3 regions of the Pseudomonas sp. SDO5532_S415 genome follow, and region 1 is predicted to be linked to each of the others. Evidence: predicted binding sites of a transcription regulator. Region 1 holds the regulator's gene; each other region holds the start of a gene.
What was found. Region 1 encodes FliA, which starts transcription of late flagellar genes. Its sites were predicted from a motif close to CTAAAGTTTNNNNNNNNNNNGCCGNTAA; they were not measured.

Region 1 (5,117 bases):
CTTCACGGCGTTCAGCGAGTCCAGCAGTTGTTCGAATTCATTGTCGGTAATATCGCCCGATTCGCTTTCAGCGACAGGCTCTTCAACCACGTCGGCAACGGGTGCCGGTGCGGCCTCGTCAGCCGTTTGCGGCTCGGCCAGACGGGCCAGGGCCGCGAGCAATTCAGGCGTGGCAGCCGTGATCGGGCTGCGCTCGCGGACTTCGCTGAACATGCTGTTCACCGCGTCCAGTGCTTCGAGAACCACGTCCATCAATTCCGAGTCGACGCGACGTTCGCCCTTGCGCAGGATGTCGAACACGTTTTCGGCGATGTGACAGCACTCCACCAGCTCGTTGAGCTGGAGGAAGCCGGCGCCCCCTTTTACAGTGTGAAAACCGCGAAAAATTGCATTGAGCAAGTCCGCATCATCCGGCCGGCTTTCCAGCTCGACCAGTTGCTCGGACAGTTGCTCTAGAATCTCGCCGGCCTCAACCAGGAAATCCTGAAGGATCTCTTCATCGGCGCCGAAGCTCATTAATGGTGTGCTCCTAACAGGTCTAAAAACCCAAAAAACCTAAAATTCCAAAACTCTAGAAAACTAAAATTCTAAAATCCCAGGCTGGATAGCAAATCGTCCACATCGTCCTGACCGGACACAACGTCTTCTCTTTTATCGGCATGAATCTGCGGACCTTCACCCTGAGAGAGATGTTTTTGTGGATCTTTTTCGGCAAGCATCGCTTCACGGTCATGTTCGATGCCCGCAAAGCGGTCCACCTGACTGGCCATGAGCACGAGCTTGAGCAGGTTGCTTTCAACTTCGGTGACCAGTTGGGTCACGCGCTTGATCACTTGACCGGTGAGGTCCTGGTAGTCCTGGGCAAGCAGGATGTCGTTGAGGTTGCTCGACACCGCGCGGCCGTCTTCGGCGCTGCGCGCCAGGAAACCGTCGACCCGCCGGGCCAGTTCGCGGAACTCTTCAGCCCCGACTTCGCGACGCATGAACCGTCCCCAGTCCGTGCTCAAGGCCTGGGCTTCATCGCTCAGGCGGTTGACCACCGGCGTGGCGCTTTCCACCAGGTCCATGGTGCGGTTGGCCGCGGCCTCGGTCAGCTTGACCACATAGGACAGGCGCTCGGTCGCATCCGTGATCTGTGACACTTCCTCGGCTTGCGGCATGTGCGGGTCAATCTGGAAATTGACGATCGCGCTATGCAGCTCGCGGGTGAGCTTGCCCACTTCCTGATACAGGCCGCGGTCACGGGTCTGGTTGAGCTCATGGATCAATTGCACAGCATCGCCGAACTTGCCCTTTTCAAGGCTCGCGACCAGTTCGACGGCGTGTTTTTTCAGGGTCGATTCAAAATCACCCTGCGAAGATTCGTTATGCCCCATAGCTCCCCCGTGGCGCAGTTCAACCGATGCGTTCGAAAATCTTCTCGATTTTTTCTTTCAACGCCTGGGCCGTGAAGGGTTTGACCACATAGCCGTTTACACCGGCCTGGGCCGCTTCGATGATCTGTTCGCGCTTGGCTTCAGCGGTCACCATCAGCACCGGCAGGTGCTTGAGCTTTTCATCGGCACGCACGTGGCGCAGCAGATCGATACCGGTCATGCCAGGCATGTTCCAGTCCGTTACCAGAAAGTCGATGCTCCCGCTGTTGAGTACCGGAATGGCGGTAATGCCATCGTCGGCCTCGACCGTGTTGGTGAACCCAAGGTCACGCAACAGGTTTTTTATGATCCGCCGCATCGTTGAGAAGTCATCAACGATGAGGATTTTCATGTTCTTGTCCAATTCGACCTCCAAGCAGACTAAAACGCGCCCAGCACCTGGACGCGCCATTTCAATCAATCTGGCAAAACACTTGATGACTGTCTGGAGTACAGCGGATCGAGACCGGCGCGGTTCATCACCCCACCAGCCACGTCGCAGTGCCCCCACACTGCCTTCAGCGCGCTCGCCACTCTCCCAAACGCCCCCGCAAACGGGCCGCGCACTGGCTGTGTAACTGGCTGACCCGAGATTCGCTGACCCCCAGGACCTCACCGATTTCCTTGAGATTCAGCTCTTCGTCGTAGTACAGCGCCAACACCAGTCGCTCACGCTCCGGCAAATTGGCAATCGCGTCCGCCAGCGCCGCCTGGAAGCGTTCATCTTCCAGATCGCGTGACGGTTCGAGATGAGCACTCGCGCCATCCTCGTGCAGCCCTTCGTGTTCGCCGTCCTGCAACAGATCGTCGAAGCTGAACAAGCGGCTGCCCAGGGTGTCGTTCAAAATCCCGTAGTAATCGTCGAGACTCAATTGGAGTTCGGCCGCAACTTCGTGATCTTTAGCGTCACGGCCTGTTTTAGCTTCAATCGAGCGAATGGCGTCGCTGACCATCCGGGTATTGCGGTGGACCGAACGTGGCGCCCAATCCCCCTTGCGTACTTCATCGAGCATGGCGCCGCGGATGCGGATGCCCGCGTACGTCTCGAAACTCGCGCCTTTGCTGGCGTCGTATTTGGTCGACACTTCAAGCAGGCCGATCATCCCGGCCTGGATCAGGTCTTCGACCTGGACGCTGGCCGGCAGACGCGCCAGCAGGTGGTAGGCAATGCGTTTGACCAGTGGCGCGTAACGCTCGATCAGCTCGTACTGCGCGTCCCGCGCCGACTTCTTGTAGAGGTTGTAACCGCTGGCTGTCATAGCACAGGTCCTGCCGTTTGTTGCACGAGGCGCTCGACGAAAAACTCCAGGTGCCCGCGCGGGTTGGCGGGCAGCGGCCATGTATCGACCTTCTGTGCGATGGCCTTGAACGCCAGCGAGCACTTGGAACGCGGGAACGCTTCGTAGACCGCACGCTGCTTCTGCACGGCCTTGCGCACGCTTTCGTCGTACGGCACGGCGCCAACGTATTGCAGGGCGACGTCGAGGAAGCGGTCGGTCACCTTGGTCAACTTGGCGAACAGGTTGCGGCCTTCCTGCGGGCTCTGCGCCATGTTGGCCAGGACGCGGAAGCGATTCATGCCGTAATCGCGGTTAAGCAATTTGATCAATGCGTAGGCGTCGGTGATCGAGGTCGGCTCGTCGCAGACCACCAGCAACACTTCCTGCGCGGCGCGCACAAAACTGACTACCGAGTCACCGATACCCGCAGCGGTGTCGATCACCAGTACGTCGAGATTGTCGCCGATGTCGCTGAACGCCTGGATCAGGCCGGCGTGTTGCGCCGGGCTCAAATGCACCATGCTCTGGGTGCCGGACGCGGCCGGAACGATGCGGATGCCGCCTGGCCCCTGCAACAGGACGTCGCGCAGCTCGCAGCGGCCTTCGATCACGTCGGCCAGGGTACGTTTGGGTGTCAGGCCCAGCAGAACGTCGACGTTCGCCAGCCCCAGATCGGCGTCCAGCAGCATGACGCGCCGGCCAAGCTCAGCCAAAGCCAGGGACAAGTTCACTGACACGTTAGTTTTCCCGACGCCACCTTTGCCGCCGGTCACCGCGATCACCTGTACGGGATGCATGCTGCCCATGTTATTTCTTTACCTTGTCTTGCATAGACGGAGGCCACATTACTGGCTGCGCGTTCGCAACTGGAACAATGCATGGCAGACCATCGATGTAGGTACAAAAACGATTCATTGTCACCTCAGCCTACCTGCTTGGTCGGGCTGTGGTAGATATCAGCGAACATGTCAGCCATGGCTTCTTCGCTGGGCTCTTCCTGCATTTGCACGCTAACGGCGCGACTGACCAGTTGATGACGACGCGGCAGATGCAAATCATCCGGAATCCGCGGGCCATCGGTCAGGTACGCCACCGGCAACTCATGGCTGATGGCAAGGCTCAACACCTCGCCCAGACTCGCCGTTTCATCCAGTTTAGTCAGGATGCAGCCAGCGAGCCCGCAGCGCTTGTAACTGTGATAAGCGGCGGTTAGAACCTGTTTCTGGCTGGTGGTTGCCAGGACCAGGTAATTTTTTGACTTGATGCCACGCCCGGCCAGGCTTTCAAGCTGCATGCGCAGCGCCGGATCGCTGGCTTGCAGGCCGGCGGTATCGATCAGCACGACGCGTTTGCGCAACAGTGGATCCAGCGCCTGCACCAGCGATTGCCCCGGATCGACGTGAGTTACCGACACGTTGAGAATCCGGCCCAGGGTCTTGAGTTGCTCCTGGGCACCAATACGATAGCTGTCCATGCTCACCAGCGCGATGTTTTGCGCGCCGTATTTGAGCACGTAACGGGCAGCCAGCTTGGCCAGGGTGGTGGTCTTGCCCATGCCGGCAGGGCCGACCATGGCAATCACACCGCCCTCTTCCAGCGGTTCGACTTCCGGCGTGGCAATCATCCGCGCCAAGTGCGCCAGCAACATGCGCCAGGCCTGGCGAGGTTCTTCGATATCGGTGATCAGCGCCAGCAAGTCCCGCGACAACGGGCCGGACAGGCCGATGCGCTGCAAGCGGCGCCAGAGGTTAGCCTGGTCCGGGCGGCTGCCTTGCAGCTGATTCCACGCCAAAGAGCCAAGTTGTACTTCAAGCAATTCGCGCAGACCGTTGAGTTCGAAGCGCATCGAGTCGAATACCCGCTGATCGACCGCAGGCGCAGCAGCAGGTGCCGGCGCCGGGCGACGGGGCTCGGCGTAAGTGGGTTCGATCAGTGGCTCGGCGGCCGTGAGCGGCAGGCCGGCGAACAACTGGCGATTGGTGGCGTTATCGCTCTCGCCCTCGCTGCGCAGGCTCAATTCGGCCTGGGCGGTGACGATCCGCGATTGCGTCTTGCGCAGCTCGTCTTCAAGTTCCATGTTCGGAACACGCGGTGCCAGCGCCGACAGCTTGTAATCCAGGGCAGCCGTCAGCTCGACACCACCGGCGATGCGGCGGTTGCCAATGATGGCGGCATCGGCGCCCAGCTCATCACGAACCAGTTTCATGGCCTGACGCATATCGGCGGCGAAAAAACGCTTAACTTGCATAACCCACTACCTCAGCCGTTGGGCCCTACTGTCGCAACGATGGTCACTTGCTTGTTGTCAGGAATTTCCTGGTAAGCCAGAACGTGCAAACCCGGCACTGCCAGTCGGCCAAACCGCGAGAGCATCGCGCGAACCGGGCCGGCTACCAGCAGAATCACCGGTTGACCTTGCATC
Region 2 (5,117 bases), on a different contig from region 1:
TCTCGCAAGCGACCCTGTCCGCTTCGGCGTTGGCGCCAAAATCCACAGCCAACTTATCGATCAGACCGCGGACCGAAGGCAACAACCCCCTGCGAGACGGGAAGACTGCATGGATAAGTCCACTACGAAGTACGAACTCAGGCAGTACTTCCACCAAGAGCCCATCATGTATGGCATGGCGAACCATGATCTCAGGCATTTGCACGACCCCTACCCCCTGTATGGCGGCGCGGTGCAGTGCATCAAGGTCCGAAGTAACAAATCTTGGCGCGTGGACGGCCTCGATCAGTTGATCTTTTGCGCCTAAAAAAGTCCACCTGTGCTCACGGTTGGGTGGGCCAAGATCCATGCTCGGCAAACGTGCCAAATCCTTGGGTGTTTGCAGTGTCAGCCCTTCAATCAACGATGGCCGCGCGACCAGCTTCTGATGGCTGTCACCCAACACTCTCATCACCAGGTTGTCGTCCTCCAGTGGCGGAAAACGCACTCTCAGCGCGATGTCATACCCCTCACCCAGCACATCAACGCGACGATTTGTACTATCGATATGCACCTGAACTTTAGGGTGCAGTACCATGAATTCCGCGATGATGTCACTGACCCCCATGGCACCCAAAGCCGGTGGGCAACTGATACGCACGATTCCCTGAGGTTCGGAGCGCGAATGCTCGACCACTTGTTCGGCTGCATCGGCTTCAACAAGCATCGCCACGCAATGGCGATAGTAATCCTGACCGATTTCTGTGACCGTGAACTTGCGGGTTGATCGCTGGATCAGGCGGACACCGAGCCGCTCTTCAAGCGAGGCAATGCGCCTGCTCAGTTTCGATTTCGGTATGTCGAGTTTTTTACTCGCACTTGTGAAACCGTTGTGGTCGACGACCTGAACAAAAAAGTACAAATCATTGAAATCGTACACGGAGCAATTTACTCGCAGTCTGAATACAGGGCGGAGTATCGCAGGTGATAGAACGTGTTTCACATACCCCGCCGGGAGAAACCGCTCTAAGGGAGTGCGGAGGCTGCAGTAGGCCCTCTACCGGACTTGACGCACGATAGCGTGAGCATGATCGCTGGTGACTCTCCGCCCGCAATACATGCCCGGCTCAACCCTTTGATCGATACATTCAATGCCCATGGAGACTGTTTGTCATGAAGGCTGCACGCATGAGTGATGCGCAGGTCGCGGCCTTTTGCCTGGCCTTGCCCGGTGCTCGAGAGGATTACAAATGGGGTGGCGTGCGGGTGTTTTCCGTGGCCGGCAACAAGATGTTCGCCTTGCAGAACCTGCGTGGCGAATCCCTGGCGTTCAAGGTTGACAAGGATCTGTTTCTGGGTCACTGCGACCGTCCCGGCATTCATCCGGCGCCTTATCTGGCGCGGGCCCAGTGGATCATCATGGCGACACCCTACCCGCTTGGCGCCGAAGAGTTGCAGGGCTTGTTGCGACGATCCCATCAACTGGTGGTCGGCAAGTTGCCCAAGCGCACGCAGGTGGGGTTGTTGCTCTAAACCCCGGTCGTTAATAAGACGAATATTTTGTGGCGAGGGAGCTTGCTCCCGTTGGGCCGCGAAGCGGCCCCCTCTTACCCCAAAAAGAAGGGGACTGCTGCGCAGTCCAACGGGAGCAAGCTCCCTCGCCACAGGGGTTGCTCACTGTCTTTCAGAACAAGGCGAACAGATGGGCGCCGAGAAACAGCATGTCGATCCAGAACACCTGATGCAGCAGCACGATGAGCCAGAACACCAGTTGAAAGGAAAACTTGCGCGTCTTGTGCCGAAACATTTGCTGCGCCAGTAAGGCGCCCGGCCAGCCACCGGCGAACTCCAGCGCATGCAGGACGTTCTCCGGGGTACGCCAGTGATCGGCGCGCGCCTTGCGCTTGTCACTCCAGTAGAGCAAGAACGCCAGCACGCTGACGATGCCGTAGGCCGCCAGGGGGATCAGCGAAACCCCTCGCAGCCACATCGACATCGAACCGAACAGCGGCAGCGCGCACAGGATCGCGAACACCAGCAACTTCAACCGAAGATTACGGATCTCGCCTCCCGATGGGCGTGCGGAGTGTTTGCGCGCGCCCGAGTCACTCATGGCTTGGCCGCGGTCCAGTCGACCCAACCGAACTGCCAGGTGGCCAGGATGACCAGCCCGAATGCGATCCGATACCAGGCAAATGCCGCATAGCTGTGGCTGGCAATGAACTTGAGCAAGCCCCTGACGGCGATCATCGCGAAGATGAACGCGGTGACGAAGCCGATGGCGAATACCGGGAAATCGGCCGGTACGAACAGCTTGTGGTACTTGTAGCCCGAGTACACGGCGGCACCCACCATGGTCGGCATCGCCAGGAAGAACGAAAACTCGGTGGCGGTCTTGCGCGACAGGCCGAACAACAAACCACCGATGATTGTGCAGCCGGAGCGCGAGGTCCCCGGAATCATCGCCAGGCACTGGGCGAAGCCGACTTTCAGGGCATCTTTCCAGGTGATGTCATCCACTGTTTCGGCATGCACCTCATGCTGACGATTTTCCGCCCACAACATGACGATACCGCCCACCACCAACGCGGCGGCCACCGTGATCGGGTTGAACAGATAGTGATGGATCAAGTCGGCGAAGATCACCCCCAGAACCACGGCGGGAAAGAAGGCAATCAGCAGGTTCGCGGTAAAGCGTCGTGCGCTGGGTTGCGTCGGCAAACCAATGACCACATCGAAAATCTTGCGGCGAAATTCCCACACCACCGCCAGGATCGCCCCCAGCTGGATAATGATGTTGAACGCCATGGCGCGCTCGCCACCGAAATTGAGCAAGTCGGCCACAATGATCTGGTGCCCGGTACTGGAAATGGGCAAAAACTCTGTCAGCCCTTCTACAACCCCAAGAATCAATGCCTGAAAGGCAGTCCAAAGATCCATCAATCCCCCAAAGGCTGTGCGTCAACGCATGCCCCGTCAGTATTTTTCAAAGCGTTCAGCGTAGTTGAAAACCCGCGTGCACAAGATACCCGCAGGCCGGGGAAAATTCCGTGAAAAATCAATTTGCATTCAGGTTTTTCCGCGCGGGGCCGAAATCCTGTGAGAGAAGCCCGATTGGCGTTGCCGCGTACTCGGGCCGGACAGGATGCTGGCGATCTCTTCTTACAAGAACAACCACAAAAACAAGAATCTGGAGCACCGCGTTATGAACAGCTTGCGCAATATGTCGATCAGTCGGCGTTTGTGGCTCATCTTGATCGTGGCCGTCGTGATGCTATTGGCATTGGGCGCCTTGATGCTCAAGCAGATTCACGAAGACCTCAATGAGGCCAAGGCGCAGAAAACCCAGCATGTGGTGCAAACCGCCAGTGGCATTCTCACCTACTACCACGGCCTGGAAACCGCCGGCACCCTTACCCGCGAAGCTGCGCAGAAGCAGGCGCTGACCGCCGTTCGCGGACTGCGCTATGACCAGAACGATTATTTCTGGATCAATGACCTGACGCCGGTGATGGTCATGCACCCCGCCAACCCGAAACTCGATGGCCAGAACCTCTCGGCGATCCGCGACCCGGACGGCTTTGCGGTGTTCAACGAAATGGTCGCCGTCGCCAAGGCCAAGGGCGCCGGCATCATCAACTATCGCTGGCCGAAACCGGGTGCCAGCGACCCTGTGGAAAAGACCTCCTACGTCAAACTGTTCGAACCCTGGGGCTGGGTGATCGGCTCGGGCGTGTACATCGATGACATGCAGGCCGAGTTCTACGGCCAGGTCTGGGAAGCATCGGCGATCGGCCTGGCCATCGCACTGATCATGGCGGCGCTGGTGATCGTGATTGCCCGCAGCATCGTCCGCCCGCTTCAGGAAACTGTGAACGCGATGGCCAATATCGCCAGCGGCGAAAGCGACCTGACCCGCAGCCTCGACACCCACGGCCAGGATGAAGTCACGCAACTGGCGCGACACTTCAACGCCTTCACCACCAAACTGCGGCTGGTGATCGGTGAGTTGCAGGTGTCCGCCAGTGCCCTGGGGCAATCGTCCAGCGAGCTGGGCAACGACGCCACCCAGGCCCAACAACGCAGCCAGCAACAATCGCAACAGATGGAACTGGTGGCCACCGCGATCAATGAAGTGACCTATGGCGTGCAGGATGTGGCGAAGAACGCCGAGCATGCCGCCAGCGAAATGCGCGATGCCGAAGCCCAGGCGCAACAAGGCCAGATCAACATCGACGGCAGTCTCAAGCAAATCGATACCCTGTCCTCCACCATCGATCAGGCGGTGGAAGTGATCCGCACACTGGCCAGCGAAAGCAACCAGATCGGCAGCGTCCTGGAAGTGATCCGCTCCATCGCCGAGCAAACCAATTTGCTGGCCCTCAACGCCGCGATCGAAGCGGCCCGCGCTGGCGAGCAAGGTCGCGGGTTCGCGGTGGTGGCCGATGAAGTGCGCCTGCTGGCCCAGCGTACCCAGAAGTCCACAGCAGAAATCCAGTCGATGATCGAACGCCTGCAAAGCCACTCCGAGGCAGCGGTCAAGGTGATCGGCGACAGCAGTCGCGCTTCGCAACTCACGATCGAACAAGCCGGTCTGGCCGGCGCCAGCCTGAATGCCATCGGCCAGGCATTGCGCAACCTCAACGGACTGAACGCATCGATTGCCAGCGCGACCTTGCAGCAGGCGCATGTGGTCGAGGACATCAACCAGAACGTCACGCAAGCAGCCGGGCTTTCCCACAGCACCGCGCTGGCAGCTGAACAGTCCAGCGTGGCGAGCGTGCGGCTCAAGGATTTGAGTGAGCAGTTGAACGGGTTGCTCAGGCAGTTCCGCGTATAAGCCGAAGAATCACCTGCATGACCCCTTGTGGGAGCGAGCCTGCTCGCGAAAGCGGTGGGTCAGTCGGCATAGATGTTGGCTGGGTTGGCCTCTTCGCGAGCAGGCTCGCTCCCACAGGAGGGTGCCTGAGGTTACAATCCGCCCCCTCTCTGACTTCCCTCAAGGAACCTGCATGTCCGGGCTTGAACTGTTTGCCGCCACTCTCGGTGTCATTGCCGTCTGGTTGACGGTCAAGCAGAACCCCTGGTGCTGGCCGATCGGCCTGGTCATGGTGCTTATCTATAGCTGGATCTTTTTC
Region 3 (5,117 bases), on a different contig from region 1:
CCTCCGCTCCATATTCGCCTGCCCGAATTACTGAGGGATCTGCACATCATCGATACACGCCGGATGAAAAACAAACCCGAACTCAGCGCTTCGCTGGAGAAGATACAAAGGACACAGGAAAAGCGGCCGCGCGTCATTTTGTTTCTTACCGGTGCGGAATCGGAAAAATTACTGAATGGACGTGTACTCAAATATTTCAAACAGACAAAAAAACGCGGCAGCGCCCATTTCTGTGTGGCTTATAACTTGAGTTCGCAGGGGATGACTGTCATGGACCCCGATTGCCGACTGACACACAACGCTCAGCAGCAGGATAGGTCCGATCAGTGAGAGGCAGACGGGAAGGTATCTATCAGGTCAAACGTGAATCGTTGTATCGCACATTTAAAAAACCTCTTGCAGATTTGTGGCCCCGTCGATGACGAGGCCACAAATCCATCACAGGCTCAAACCACTCAGAACAGCTTGCGGCCTTTGTTTGCAGCAATACGCATGCGCAAGGCATTGAGCTTGATGAAGCCCGCCGCATCGGCCTGGTTGTAAGCGCCGCCATCTTCCTCGAAGGTCGCGATGTTGGCGTCGAACAACGACTCATCGGACTTGCGACCGGTGACGATCACGTTGCCCTTGTACAGCTTCAGGCGCACGACGCCGTTCACGTGAACCTGGGACGCATCAATCATCTGTTGCAGCATCAGACGCTCAGGACTCCACCAGTAGCCGGTGTAGATCAGGCTGGCGTACTTCGGCATCAGCTCGTCCTTGAGGTGAGCCACTTCGCGGTCCAGGGTGATCGATTCGATCGCACGGTGGGCGCGCAGCATGATGGTGCCGCCAGGCGTCTCGTAGCAGCCACGGGATTTCATGCCCACGTAACGGTTCTCGACGATGTCCAGACGACCGATACCGTGTTCACCACCGATACGGTTCAAGGTCGCCAGCACGGTGGCCGGGGTCATTTCGACGCCGTCCAGGGCCACGATGTCGCCGTTGCGGTAAGTCAGTTCCAGGTACTGCGGCTTGTCAGGAGCGTTTTCCGGGGAGACGGTCCAGCGCCACATGTCTTCTTCATGCTCGGTCCAGGTGTCTTCCAGCACGCCGCCTTCATAGGAGATGTGCAGCAGGTTGGCATCCATCGAGTATGGGGATTTTTTCTTGCCGTGACGCTCGATCGGGATCGCGTGCTTTTCAGCGTAATCCATCAGTTTCTCACGGGACAGCAGGTCCCATTCGCGCCACGGGGCGATCACTTTCACGCCAGGTTTCAGGGCGTAGGCGCCCAGTTCGAATCGAACCTGGTCATTGCCCTTGCCGGTGGCGCCATGGGAAATGGCGTCAGCGCCGGTTTCGTTGGCGATTTCGATCAGGCGCTTGGCGATCAGCGGACGAGCGATGGAAGTACCCAGCAGGTACTCGCCTTCGTAAACGGTGTTGGCGCGGAACATCGGGAACACGAAATCGCGCACGAACTCTTCGCGCAAGTCGTCGATGTAGATTTCTTTCACGCCCATGGCCTGTGCCTTGGCGCGTGCCGGTTCGACCTCTTCGCCCTGACCCAGGTCAGCGGTGAAGGTCACCACCTCACAGTTATAAGTATCCTGCAGCCACTTGAGGATCACCGAAGTGTCCAGGCCGCCGGAATACGCCAGAACGACCTTGTTTACGTCCGCCATGCCATCACTCCACGGGGTTCTACGGAAAGCCGAGAAGTCTACCGCTCATGCAGGATAATTTACAGTGGCGCGACAGCTTATGACGACGAAGCGACAGATTATGTCGAGAGAGCGACGATTACCAAGGAGTCAGGATGTTGCCGAAGCGGCCGGCTTCGTGGCTTGAGGCGCCACTTGTTCCGGTGGTGCTCCCCGCTCCAGACGCACCGCAACCCGGCGGTTCTTCGAGCGATTGGCGTTGTTGGTATTGGGTGCCAGCGGATAACGCTCGCCATGGAAGCGCACGGTGATCTGCGACTCCTGGATGCCGTTCGCCTTGAAGAACTCCATGACGGCCAGGGCGCGGCGACGTGACAGGTCACGGTTGGTCAGGCGATTGCCGCTGTTGTCGGAATGGCCGTCGAGTTCGATGTGATTGACCGTCGGATCGGCCTTCATGAATTCGAGCATCACCTGCAGCCTGGCTTTCGCGGCAGCATCCAGCTCGATGCCGCCGCCGGGGAATCCGACTTCGGACTGCTTCACCTGATCGAAATTCTGTGGCAACAGCTTGGCGACGCACCCCTGGTAGTCGGCAAACGCTTTATTGAACTTGACCGGTAACAGGCGCACTTCCGACACCCGCCCATCGCCAGAGGCATGCCGTACCACGGGACTGCGCCCATCCATCAGGCCACTGATCAAGCGTCCGGCCTGAGCCTGGGAGCTGTTGAACAACACGTTTCCGCTGCCGATTCTCACCGTACCCAGATTGATATCTCCCCGCCCCGGTTGCCATGGCGATGCGGCGGCCAGCAAGGTAGCCGAACCTCCACCCATCATGGCGTTGTAGGCATTGAGACGAAACGTCGCCTGCTCTCCGGCTCGACGCACGAACTGTCCCGAGCCGAAATCGGTGATCGGCTGGGTCAGGCGGCACTCGAACTTGTCGCCTTCGACCGTCCACTCAATGCTCTCCAGACGGGTCTGGAAAGTGAGCGCCATCGCGGGAAGGCTGGCAAACACACTGAGCAAGGCTAAATAACGCTGGCGCACGGGAGGCTCCACTGGCTTCTACAACAAAAAGACCGACACACAGATGTTTACGGCATACCTGTTGGATATCGGAAGCTTCCTGCAAAACTTGATAGCGAGTGCCTGCAAGAGTCTTTTCCGGTAGCATTCCCCTCAGTTTGACCCGCCTGGAATCCCCTCATGTCCGACCTCCTGACCCTGCTGCGTCCCGACGACTGGCACATTCATCTTCGCGATGGTGCCGTGTTGACCAATACCGTCGCGGATGTCGCGCGCACCTTTGGTCGCGCCATCATCATGCCCAACCTGGTACCTCCCGTCCGCAATGCGGCTGAGGCCGATGGCTACCGCCAGCGCATCCTCGCTGCCCGCCCGGCCGGCAGCCGGTTCGAACCGCTGATGGTCCTGTACCTGACCGACCGCACCCAGCCCGAAGAAATTCGCGAGGCCAAGGCTACCGGTTTCATTCACGCCGCCAAGCTGTACCCGGCCGGCGCGACCACCAACTCGGACTCTGGCGTCACCAGCATCGACAAGATCTTCCCTGCACTCGAGGCCATGGCCGAAGTGGGAATGCCCTTGCTGATCCACGGCGAAGTCACCCGTGGCGATGTCGACGTGTTCGACCGCGAAAAAATCTTCATCGATGAGCACATGCGTCGCGTGGTCGAGCGTTTCCCGACCCTCAAAGTGGTGTTCGAACACATCACCACCGCTGACGCCGTGCAGTTCGTCAACTCGGCTTCGGCCAACGTTGGCGCGACCATCACCGCGCATCACCTGCTGTACAACCGCAACCATATGCTGGTGGGCGGGATTCGGCCGCATTTCTATTGCCTGCCGATTCTCAAGCGCAACACGCACCAGGAAGCGCTGCTCGATGCCGCCACCAGCGGCAGCGAAAAATTCTTCCTTGGCACCGACTCGGCACCCCACGCCCAGCACGCCAAGGAAGCCGCCTGCGGTTGCGCCGGCTGCTACACCGCTTTTGCTGCGATCGAGATGTATGCCGAAGCCTTCGAACAGCGCAATGCGCTGGACAAGCTCGAAGCCTTCGCCAGCCTCAACGGCCCGCGCTTCTATGGCCTGCCGGTGAACACCGATCGCATCACCCTGGTCCGCGAAGAGTGGACCGCCCCAACCAGCCTGCCGTTTGGCGAGCTGACCGTTATCCCGCTGCGCGCCGGTGAAAAACTGCGCTGGCGCCTGCTGGAGGAACACGCGTGAGTGAAGACCATTTCGACGACGAACAGGAAGGTCAAGGCGGCGGAGGCGGTCCTCGTCATCCAATGGCTGCCCGGTTCCGTGGTTACTTGCCGGTTGTCGTCGACGTAGAAACCGGTGGCTTCAACTCGGCCACCGACGCCTTGCTGGAAATCGCCGCGACTACTATCGCCATGGATGAAAAGGGCTTTGTCTACCCTGATCACACCTACTTCTTCCGGGTCGAGCCTTTCGAAGGCGCGAACGTCGAAGCGGCAGCGCTGGAGTTCACCGGGATCAAGCTCGATCACCCGCTGCGCATGGCCGTGAGTGAAGAGTCGGCGCTGAACGATATCTTCCGCGGTGTACGCAAGGCGCTCAAAGCCAACGGTTGCAAGCGGGCGATTCTGGTCGGTCACAACAGCAGCTTCGACCTGGGCTTCCTCAACGCCGCCGTCGCGCGCCTGGACATGAAGCGCAACCCGTTTCACCCGTTCTCCAGTTTCGACACGGCCACCCTCGCCGGCCTGGCGTATGGTCAAACGGTGCTGGCCAAAGCCTGTCAGGCAGCCGACATCGACTTCGACGGTCGCGAGGCCCACTCGGCTCGCTATGACACGGAGAAGACCGCCGAGCTGTTCTGCGGCATCGTCAATCGCTGGAAACAAATGGGCGGTTGGGAAGACTTCGACGATTGATCCGTCGCAGTTCACTTGAGACAAACGCAAACCTGTGGCGAGGGAGCTTGCTCCCGCTGGGCAGCGAAGCTGCCCCCTATCCCTGAAAAGCAGGGAACTGTTGCGCAGTCCAACGGGAGCAAGCTCCCTCGCCACAGGTTCAGCGTCGCGCTCCAGTGAGCAGTATTGGTTTCATCGTGAATAAAAAACCGGCCTCAAGGGCCGGTTTTTTTGTACCTGCTTTTTGTAGCAGGAGCGTGTGCCTTACAGCGCAGCAGCGTGCTCGGTCAGGTAAGCCGCGACGCCTTCTGGCGAAGCGTTCATGCCCTTGTCGCCTTTTTTCCAGTTCGCAGGGCAGACTTCGCCGTGCTCTTCGTGGAATTGCAGAGCGTCGACCAGACGCAGCAACTCTTCCATGTTACGGCCCAGCGGCAGGTCGTTGATGATCTGCGAACGGACAACGCCTTTGTCGTCGATCAGGAACGCGCCACGGAAAGCCACGCCATCAGCGGACTGAACGTCGTAGGCTTTCATGATGTCCTGCTTGATG

Region 2: the regulator FliA is predicted to act here: its motif matches at 3,048-3,075, upstream of ACW9HW_RS04645 (methyl-accepting chemotaxis protein).
Region 3: the regulator FliA is predicted to act here: its motif matches at 2,774-2,801, upstream of ACW9HW_RS17755 (flagellar protein MotY).

Annotation. Positions count from the first base shown of each region.
Region 1 covers NZ_JBSVWS010000037.1:2,179-7,295, reverse strand. The annotation lists gene ACW9HW_RS11795 (chemotaxis protein CheA) at 1-516, opposite strand, end outside; gene ACW9HW_RS11790 (protein phosphatase CheZ) at 588-1,376, opposite strand; gene ACW9HW_RS11785 (chemotaxis response regulator CheY) at 1,396-1,767, opposite strand; gene fliA (RNA polymerase sigma factor FliA) at 1,934-2,674, opposite strand; gene fleN (flagellar synthesis regulator FleN) at 2,671-3,501, opposite strand; gene flhF (flagellar biosynthesis protein FlhF) at 3,618-4,943, opposite strand; gene flhA (flagellar biosynthesis protein FlhA) at 4,955-5,117, opposite strand, start outside.
Region 2 covers NZ_JBSVWS010000008.1:8,873-13,989, forward strand. The annotation lists gene ACW9HW_RS04625 (LysR substrate-binding domain-containing protein) at 1-919, opposite strand, end outside; gene ACW9HW_RS04630 (MmcQ/YjbR family DNA-binding protein) at 1,153-1,512, shown strand; gene ACW9HW_RS04635 (DUF1294 domain-containing protein) at 1,664-2,092, opposite strand; gene ACW9HW_RS04640 (undecaprenyl-diphosphate phosphatase) at 2,089-2,919, opposite strand; gene ACW9HW_RS04645 (methyl-accepting chemotaxis protein) at 3,185-4,819, shown strand; gene pnuC (nicotinamide riboside transporter PnuC) at 4,992-5,117, shown strand, end outside.
Region 3 covers NZ_JBSVWS010000079.1:19,517-24,633, forward strand. The annotation lists gene ACW9HW_RS17745 (hypothetical protein) at 1-330, shown strand, start outside; gene ACW9HW_RS17750 (argininosuccinate synthase) at 456-1,673, opposite strand; gene ACW9HW_RS17755 (flagellar protein MotY) at 1,803-2,708, opposite strand; gene pyrC (dihydroorotase) at 2,868-3,914, shown strand; gene rnt (ribonuclease T) at 3,911-4,588, shown strand; gene ACW9HW_RS17770 (peroxiredoxin) at 4,832-5,117, opposite strand, start outside.